2 linked regions of the Cecembia calidifontis genome follow. The protein of the gene in region 1 binds, or shares a complex with, the protein of each later gene. Links are inferred from orthologs where the notes say so. Each region holds a gene or a part of one and is shown in the gene's direction. Other genes may lie near its edges.

Region 1 (3,706 bases):
GGGTTTTGTGTACCATGCGGGAGATTGATGAGAAGAGTTTTAAGTGGAGGGTTTAGGGGGATGGGAAGAGCCAAGTAAAAAGGCAAAAGTCGGATGTCTGATGTCGGATTAGGCCTGAAAGGCCTTGATAACAAAGGGATGGTTGTAGGTCAACCCGGATTTGAAGGGCCGTTTTGAAGTGGGATTTCAAAATTCCGATTTCGGAAGGGTGAGGTGGGGATTTTAAAAGGCGGAATTCGAGTTTGAGATAGGTTTTAATATAATCCCCAGAATTCCCGATGTTTTTTGAATTCAATCGGGCTACTTAAAATTATTTCCCTAATTTTGCACCAATTTAGCCATAAGTATTTAACCCTCTTAAAACCTCATTTAGAATGCCTAAGGACACCAGCATCAAACACGTTCTACTTATCGGTTCAGGCCCTATTGTTATCGGACAAGCTTGCGAATTTGACTATTCAGGTTCACAAGCAGCCAGGTCACTCAGGGAAGAAGGGATCAAGGTCACGTTGATCAACTCGAATCCTGCAACCATCATGACGGACCCGGTTACGGCCGACCACGTGTATTTGTTGCCACTCGAGAAAAAATCCATTGTCAAAATCCTTCAGGAGCACCCGGACATTGATGCGGTATTGCCGACCATGGGAGGTCAGACTGCGCTCAATCTCGCCATTGACTGCGATAAGGCAGGTATTTGGAAAAAATTTGGTGTCAGGATGATCGGTGTGGATATCGATGCCATCGACACGGCAGAAAACAGGGAAAAATTCAAAGCCCTGATGGAAAAAATCGGCGTGGGGGTTTGTAAGGGAGATACCGCAACTTCTTTCCTTCAAGGAAAAGAAATTGCTCAGGAAATCGGATTCCCTTTGATTATCCGTGCTTCCTATACTTTAGGAGGGGCCGGTGGAGCTTTCGTAGAGAAAGCAGAGGATTTTGAAAAACTCTTGATGGCTGGCTTGCAGGCTTCTCCTGTTCACGAAGTCTTGATCGAACAAAGCATCCTTGGCTGGAAAGAGTATGAACTGGAAGTCATGAGGGACAATTTGGGTAACATGATCGTCATCTGTTCCATCGAAAACTTCGACCCTATGGGAGTTCATACTGGAGACTCCATTACCGTAGCGCCCGCGATGACCCTTCCTGATACGGTGTATCAAAAGATGAGGAATTATGCCATCAAGATGATGAACAGCATTGGGAATTTTGCTGGAGGATGTAATGTGCAATTTGCAGTAAGCCCTGATAATTCGCAGATCATTGGTATTGAAATCAACCCGAGGGTTTCCCGTTCTTCCGCCCTCGCATCTAAGGCTACCGGGTATCCTATTGCAAAAGTAGCCGCCAAATTGGCCATTGGCTACAATCTGGATGAATTGACCAATTCCATTACAGGAACAACCTCTGCTTTCTTTGAACCTTCCATTGACTATGTGATCGTGAAGATCCCAAGATGGAATTTCGATAAGTTCAAAGGTTCAGACAGAAGATTGGGCCTTTCCATGAAAGCAGTAGGGGAAGTAATGGGTATCGGCCGCAACTTCCAGGAAGCACTTCAAAAAGCCTGTCAGTCTCTTGAAATCAAGAGAAATGGACTGGGTGCAGATGGCAAAGAATTGAAAAACCAGGAACAGCTACTTTACAGTTTGGCCAATCCAAGCTGGAACAGGCTGTTCCATGTATATGATGCTTTCAAACTGGGTATATCCTTCAGGACTATCCATGATTTGACCAAAATTGATAAGTGGTTCCTCAAACAAATCGAGGAATTGATCCACGTGGAAGCCGAAATTGAAAAATATAACATCGATACCATCCCAAGGGAATTGATGGACATGGCCAAGAAAAAAGGCTATGCAGACAGACAGATCGCTCATTTGCTAGGCTGTCTTGAATCAGAAGTCTTCAATAAGCGCTATCATGAAATGGGGATCAAGCGGGTGTATAAACTCGTAGATACCTGTGCCGCGGAATTCGAAGCCAAGACGCCTTATTATTATTCCACCTTTGGTGAAGAAAATGAGTCCCAGCCTTCCAACAAGAAGAAGGTAGTGGTCTTGGGTTCAGGACCTAACCGGGTGGGACAAGGTATTGAATTTGACTATTCCTGTGTGCATGGGGTGTTGGCTGCCAAAGAATGTGGCTATGAGACCATCATGATCAACTGTAACCCGGAGACAGTTTCCACCGACCCGGATATTTCTGATAAGCTGTACTTTGAACCGGTTTTCTGGGAGCATATTTATGAGATCATCCTTCAGGAAAAGCCTTTGGGTGTGATTGTTCAGTTGGGAGGCCAAACAGCCCTCAAGTTGGCCGAGAAAATGGATAAATACGGTATACCTATCATTGGTACCAGCTTTGAAGCCTTAGACTTGGCAGAGGACAGGGGACGTTTCTCTACCTTGCTGAAAGAAAATGATGTGCCTTATCCTGAGTTTGGTACTATCCATAATACCGATGAGGCATTGGAGTTGTGCAAGACTATAGGCTTCCCGTTGTTGGTTAGACCATCTTATGTCCTTGGTGGTCAGGGGATGAAGATCGTGATCAACGAGAAGGAATTGGAAGAGCATGTGGTAAATGTCCTGAAGGATATCCCAAATAATGAGATCCTCCTGGACCATTTCCTGGAAGGTGCCATTGAAGCCGAAGCGGATGCCATCTGCGATGGAGAGAATGTTTATATCATTGGCATCATGCAGCATATAGAACCTGCCGGTATCCACTCCGGAGATTCTTATGCAGTATTGCCTCCTTATAATCTGGGAGATTATGTGATGCGCCAAATCGAAACTTATACCCACAAAATCGCCTTGGCACTCAAAACAGTTGGGTTGATCAATATTCAGTTTGCAATCAAAAATGATAAGGTTTATGTGATTGAAGCGAACCCAAGGGCCTCAAGAACCGTTCCTTTCATCTGTAAGGCTTATCAGGAACCTTATGTCAACTACGCTACTAAGGTGATGTTGGGGGAGAAAAAGGTAACCGATTTTGAATTCAAACCAGTGAAAAAAGGTTATGCTATCAAAGAACCGGTATTCTCTTTCCATAAATTCCCTAATGTGAATAAGGAATTGGGTCCTGAAATGAAATCTACAGGGGAAGCGATCTATTTCATCGATGATCTGATGGATGATTATTTCATGAAGATTTATGCCGAAAGGAATCTTTATTTGAGTAGATAAAAAATATTGCGGAACCAAGGAGGTTTTTAAGAGACTAAAGACACAAGATACAAGACATAAGATTTGGGTTGGAAATTCAGTTTAAACTAGATCTTATGTCAGTATTCTTATTGAGAATATTGTCTTGCGTCTAACTTCTTGCATCTAAAAGTCTAAATATGGGATTTATATTTAAATTTCTTTTGATTGCCATTGCCCTGTCCTGGATATTCTCCAAACTTTTGCAGTTTTTCTTAAGAAGTAAACTGAAGCAGTTTGTGGATCATGCCAATAACCTGAAAAGGGAAGAGGAGCTGAGAAAAAAAGGCAGGTCTGGAAAAGGAGAGGTCAATGTGGACCATATTCCAAGAGATTACCAGGAAAAAAGGGCCAAGGAAATCAAAGGAGGAGATTATATTGATTACGAGGAAGTGAAGGATTAAGGTTAGAGACGAGAAGCGAGAGTAGAGAATATCAAAAGGGAGATTTCGGAAGGTGGATTTTGGAATGACACTATCCCGATAAGTGTGTAA
Region 2 (3,223 bases), 350 kb from region 1 along the record:
CTCCTCTTGGAGATCTTGATCTTTCCGTTCGTGCGTTCAACTGTTTGAAAGCTGCAGATGTAAGGACTTTGGGTGATCTTGCTAAACTTGAAATTTCCGATATGATGAAATTCAGGAATTTCGGTAAGAAATCCTTAGCTGAGCTTGAGCAGCTTATCCAGGAAAAAGGTTTGACCTTCGGAATGGATTTGTCTAAGTATAAACTTGATGAAGAATAATAAAAATGAGACACGGTAAGAAATTTAACCACCTTGGCAGGACAGCCAGTCACAGGAAGGCTATGCTTTCCAATATGGCTAACTCCCTGATTCTTCACAAGCGTATTTCTACAACGCTTGCCAAGGCTAAGGAGCTTAAAAAATATGTAGAGCCTCTGATTACCAGAGCCAAAGAAGATACTACTCACAACAGGAGGGTAGCTTTCTCTTACCTGAAAAACAAAGAAGGTATCAAAGCTTTGTTTGGTGAGGTGATTGAAAAAGTTGGTAATAGAGCCGGTGGATATACAAGAATTATCAAAACAGGATTCCGTCTTGGTGATAATGCTGAAATGTGTATCATTGAATTGGTTGATTTCAATGAGTTGATGCTTAAAGAAGCCAAACCAGCCAAGAAAACAACCAGAAGAAGTAGAAGAGGCGCAGGTAAAGCTGCAGAATCTCCTGCTGCAGAGGCTTCAAAAGCTGAAGAAAACAATCAAGAAAAATCTGCTGAATAATTCATGCAAGAAGTTTCAAAAAATAAAGGGATTGGACTTTAGTTCAATCCCTTTTTTTATATCCTTTCTATTTTACCACAAGTAAAACTGCAAAATTCCTTAACTTTGGCGAGTCCATTTAATCAACATGAATAAACAAAAAGCAACCCTACTTCTTGCTGACGGTACAATCTTTAGAGGAACGCTCATTGGCAGTCCTGGTACCAACGGCGGAGAGATATGTTTCAATACCGGCATGACCGGCTATCAGGAAATCTATACTGATCCATCCTATACCGGACAAATTGTAGTGACCACAACCTCCCATATCGGGAATTATGGGGTAATTGATTCTGAAGTTGAATCTGACCATCCTACCATTGCCGGAATAGTTGTCAATAGTTTTTCAGAAGTGTATAGCAGGCTTGATGCCAGTGGCTCCCTTCAGGATTATCTGGTCAAATATGGCATCACCGGTATTGCTGATATTGATACACGTAAACTGGTGAGACATATCCGTTCTAAAGGGGCCATGAATGCCATCATCAGCTCTGAATTTGAAGAGGATCTTGCCGGACTCAAGGCGCAGTTGAATCTTGTGCCGGACATGAACGGGCTGGAACTTTCTTCCCAGGTATGTACCAAAGAACCATTCTTTTTTGGGGAAGAAAATGCTCCCTTAAAAGTGGCCTGTTTGGACTTTGGTATCAAATTGAATATCCTGAGGAACCTGGCCGAAAGAGGGGTGTATTGTAAGGTTTTTCCTGCTAAGACAAGTTTGGCCGAAATGGAAGCATGGAATCCCGACGGCTATTTCCTTTCCAATGGTCCCGGAGATCCTGCGGTAATGGATTATGCGGTGAAGACTACCAAAGAGATTTTGGAATTGAATAAGCCTGTTTTTGGGATTTGTCTGGGGCATCAGATATTGGCCGAATCCTGCGGTATATCCACTTACAAGATGCACCATGGACACAGAGGGCTTAACCATCCTATCAAGAACCTGCTTACAGGAAAAAGTGAAATTACTTCTCAAAACCATGGCTTTGTGGTAAAAAGGGAAGATGTGGAGAAAAGCGACCTGGTGGAAATAACCCATGTACATCTCAACGACAATACGATTGCAGGTATCCGCTTGAAACAAAAACCAGCATTTTCTGTACAATACCATCCGGAATCATCTCCTGGACCTCATGATTCGAGGTATTTATTCGATGATTTTATATCTTTAATGCGAAAAAATTAAAACTCTTAAACCTTTAACATTATGACTTTGATTCAATCCATTCATGCCAGACAGATCTTAGATTCCCGTGGTAATCCTACCATTGAGGTAGATGTGTTTACAGAAACAGGTGCTTTTGGTAGGGCTGCTGTTCCCAGTGGTGCTTCTACAGGTATCAATGAGGCCGTAGAGCTTCGTGATGGTGATAAATCCAAATACCTGGGAAAAGGTGTATTGAAAGCTGTCTCCAACGTGAATGATGTGATTGCCCCTGAATTGGTTGGCTTGAGCATTTTTGAGCAAAATCTCATCGATCAGATCATGATCGACCTGGATGGAACACCTAACAAAAGTAAATTAGGTGCTAATGCTATCCTTGGTGTTTCTTTGGCAGTGGCTAAAGCAGCAGCTATGGAGGCTGGGCAGCCATTGTACAGATATATAGGAGGTGTCAATGCCAATACCCTTCCTGTACCTATGATGAATATCATCAATGGAGGCTCGCATTCCGATGCCCCTATTGCGTTTCAGGAATTTATGGTTCGACCGGTAGGTGCGGAAAATTTTACAGAGGCCATAAGAATGGGCTGCGAAATTTTCCACCATTTGAAAAAAATCCTTCATGATAAAGGATTGAGTACTGCTGTAGGTGATGAGGGAGGTTTTGCTCCTAATTTTTCCGGAGGTACTGAAGAGGCTTTAGCCTGTATTTTGGATGCTATCGCCAAAGCTGGCTACAAAGCCGGTGATGATGTGACCATCGCTTTAGACTGTGCTGCTTCTGAATTCTTCAAAGATGGCAAATATGATTATTCCAAATTTGAAGGGCCTAACGGTAAAGTAAGAAGCAGAGAAGAGCAGGTAGCTTATTTGGCTGAATTAACCGAAAAATATCCAATAGACTCTATCGAAGATGGCTGTGCTGAGGAAGATTGGGAAGGTTGGTCCATGTTGACTGCCAAAATTGGAAACAAAATCCAGTTGGTAGGAGATGACCTTTTGGTGACCAATGTGAAGTTCTTGGAAAGAGGTATCAAGGAGAAGGCTGCCAATGCTATCCTGATCAAAGTTAATCAAATCGGCACTTTGACAGAAACCTTGAATGCTATAGCCATGGCCCATAAGGCGGGATGGAATTGTGTGATGTCCCATAGATCAGGTGAAACTGAAGACTCAACCATTGCGGATCTTGCAGTAGCTACAAATTGCGGACAGATCAAAACCGGTTCTGCTTCCAGATCTGACAGGATGGCCAAATACAACCAATTGTTGAGAATCGAAGAGCAGCTGGGTGACTCTGC

Evidence for each region.
Region 2: the proteins of carB (region 1) and carA are in contact, whole or in part, in a solved structure (PDB 1KEE), measured with the Escherichia coli proteins. The link is inferred for Cecembia calidifontis from one-to-one orthologs.

What each region holds. Positions count from the first base shown.
Region 1 is NZ_SGXG01000001.1:490,867-494,572, reverse strand. The notes cover bases 18-3,394. They hold carB (carbamoyl-phosphate synthase large subunit), read left to right. Parts: upstream 18-374; coding sequence 375-3,194; downstream 3,195-3,394. Other genes in these bases: BC751_RS02185 (DUF4834 family protein), read left to right, coding at 3,353-3,394; BC751_RS02195 (peptide deformylase), read left to right, coding at 18-56. Also shown: more of BC751_RS02195, read left to right, coding at 1-17; more of BC751_RS02185, read left to right, coding at 3,395-3,616. UniProt on the Escherichia coli protein: Large subunit of the glutamine-dependent carbamoyl phosphate synthetase (CPSase).
Region 2 is NZ_SGXG01000001.1:144,486-147,708, reverse strand. The notes cover bases 1-2,894. They hold carA (glutamine-hydrolyzing carbamoyl-phosphate synthase small subunit), read left to right. Parts: upstream 1-845; coding sequence 846-1,943; downstream 1,944-2,894. Other genes in these bases: eno (phosphopyruvate hydratase), read left to right, coding at 1,965-2,894; rplQ (50S ribosomal protein L17), read left to right, coding at 224-718; BC751_RS00580 (DNA-directed RNA polymerase subunit alpha), read left to right, coding at 1-218. In the rest of the region: more of eno, read left to right, coding at 2,895-3,223. UniProt on the Escherichia coli protein: Small subunit of the glutamine-dependent carbamoyl phosphate synthetase (CPSase).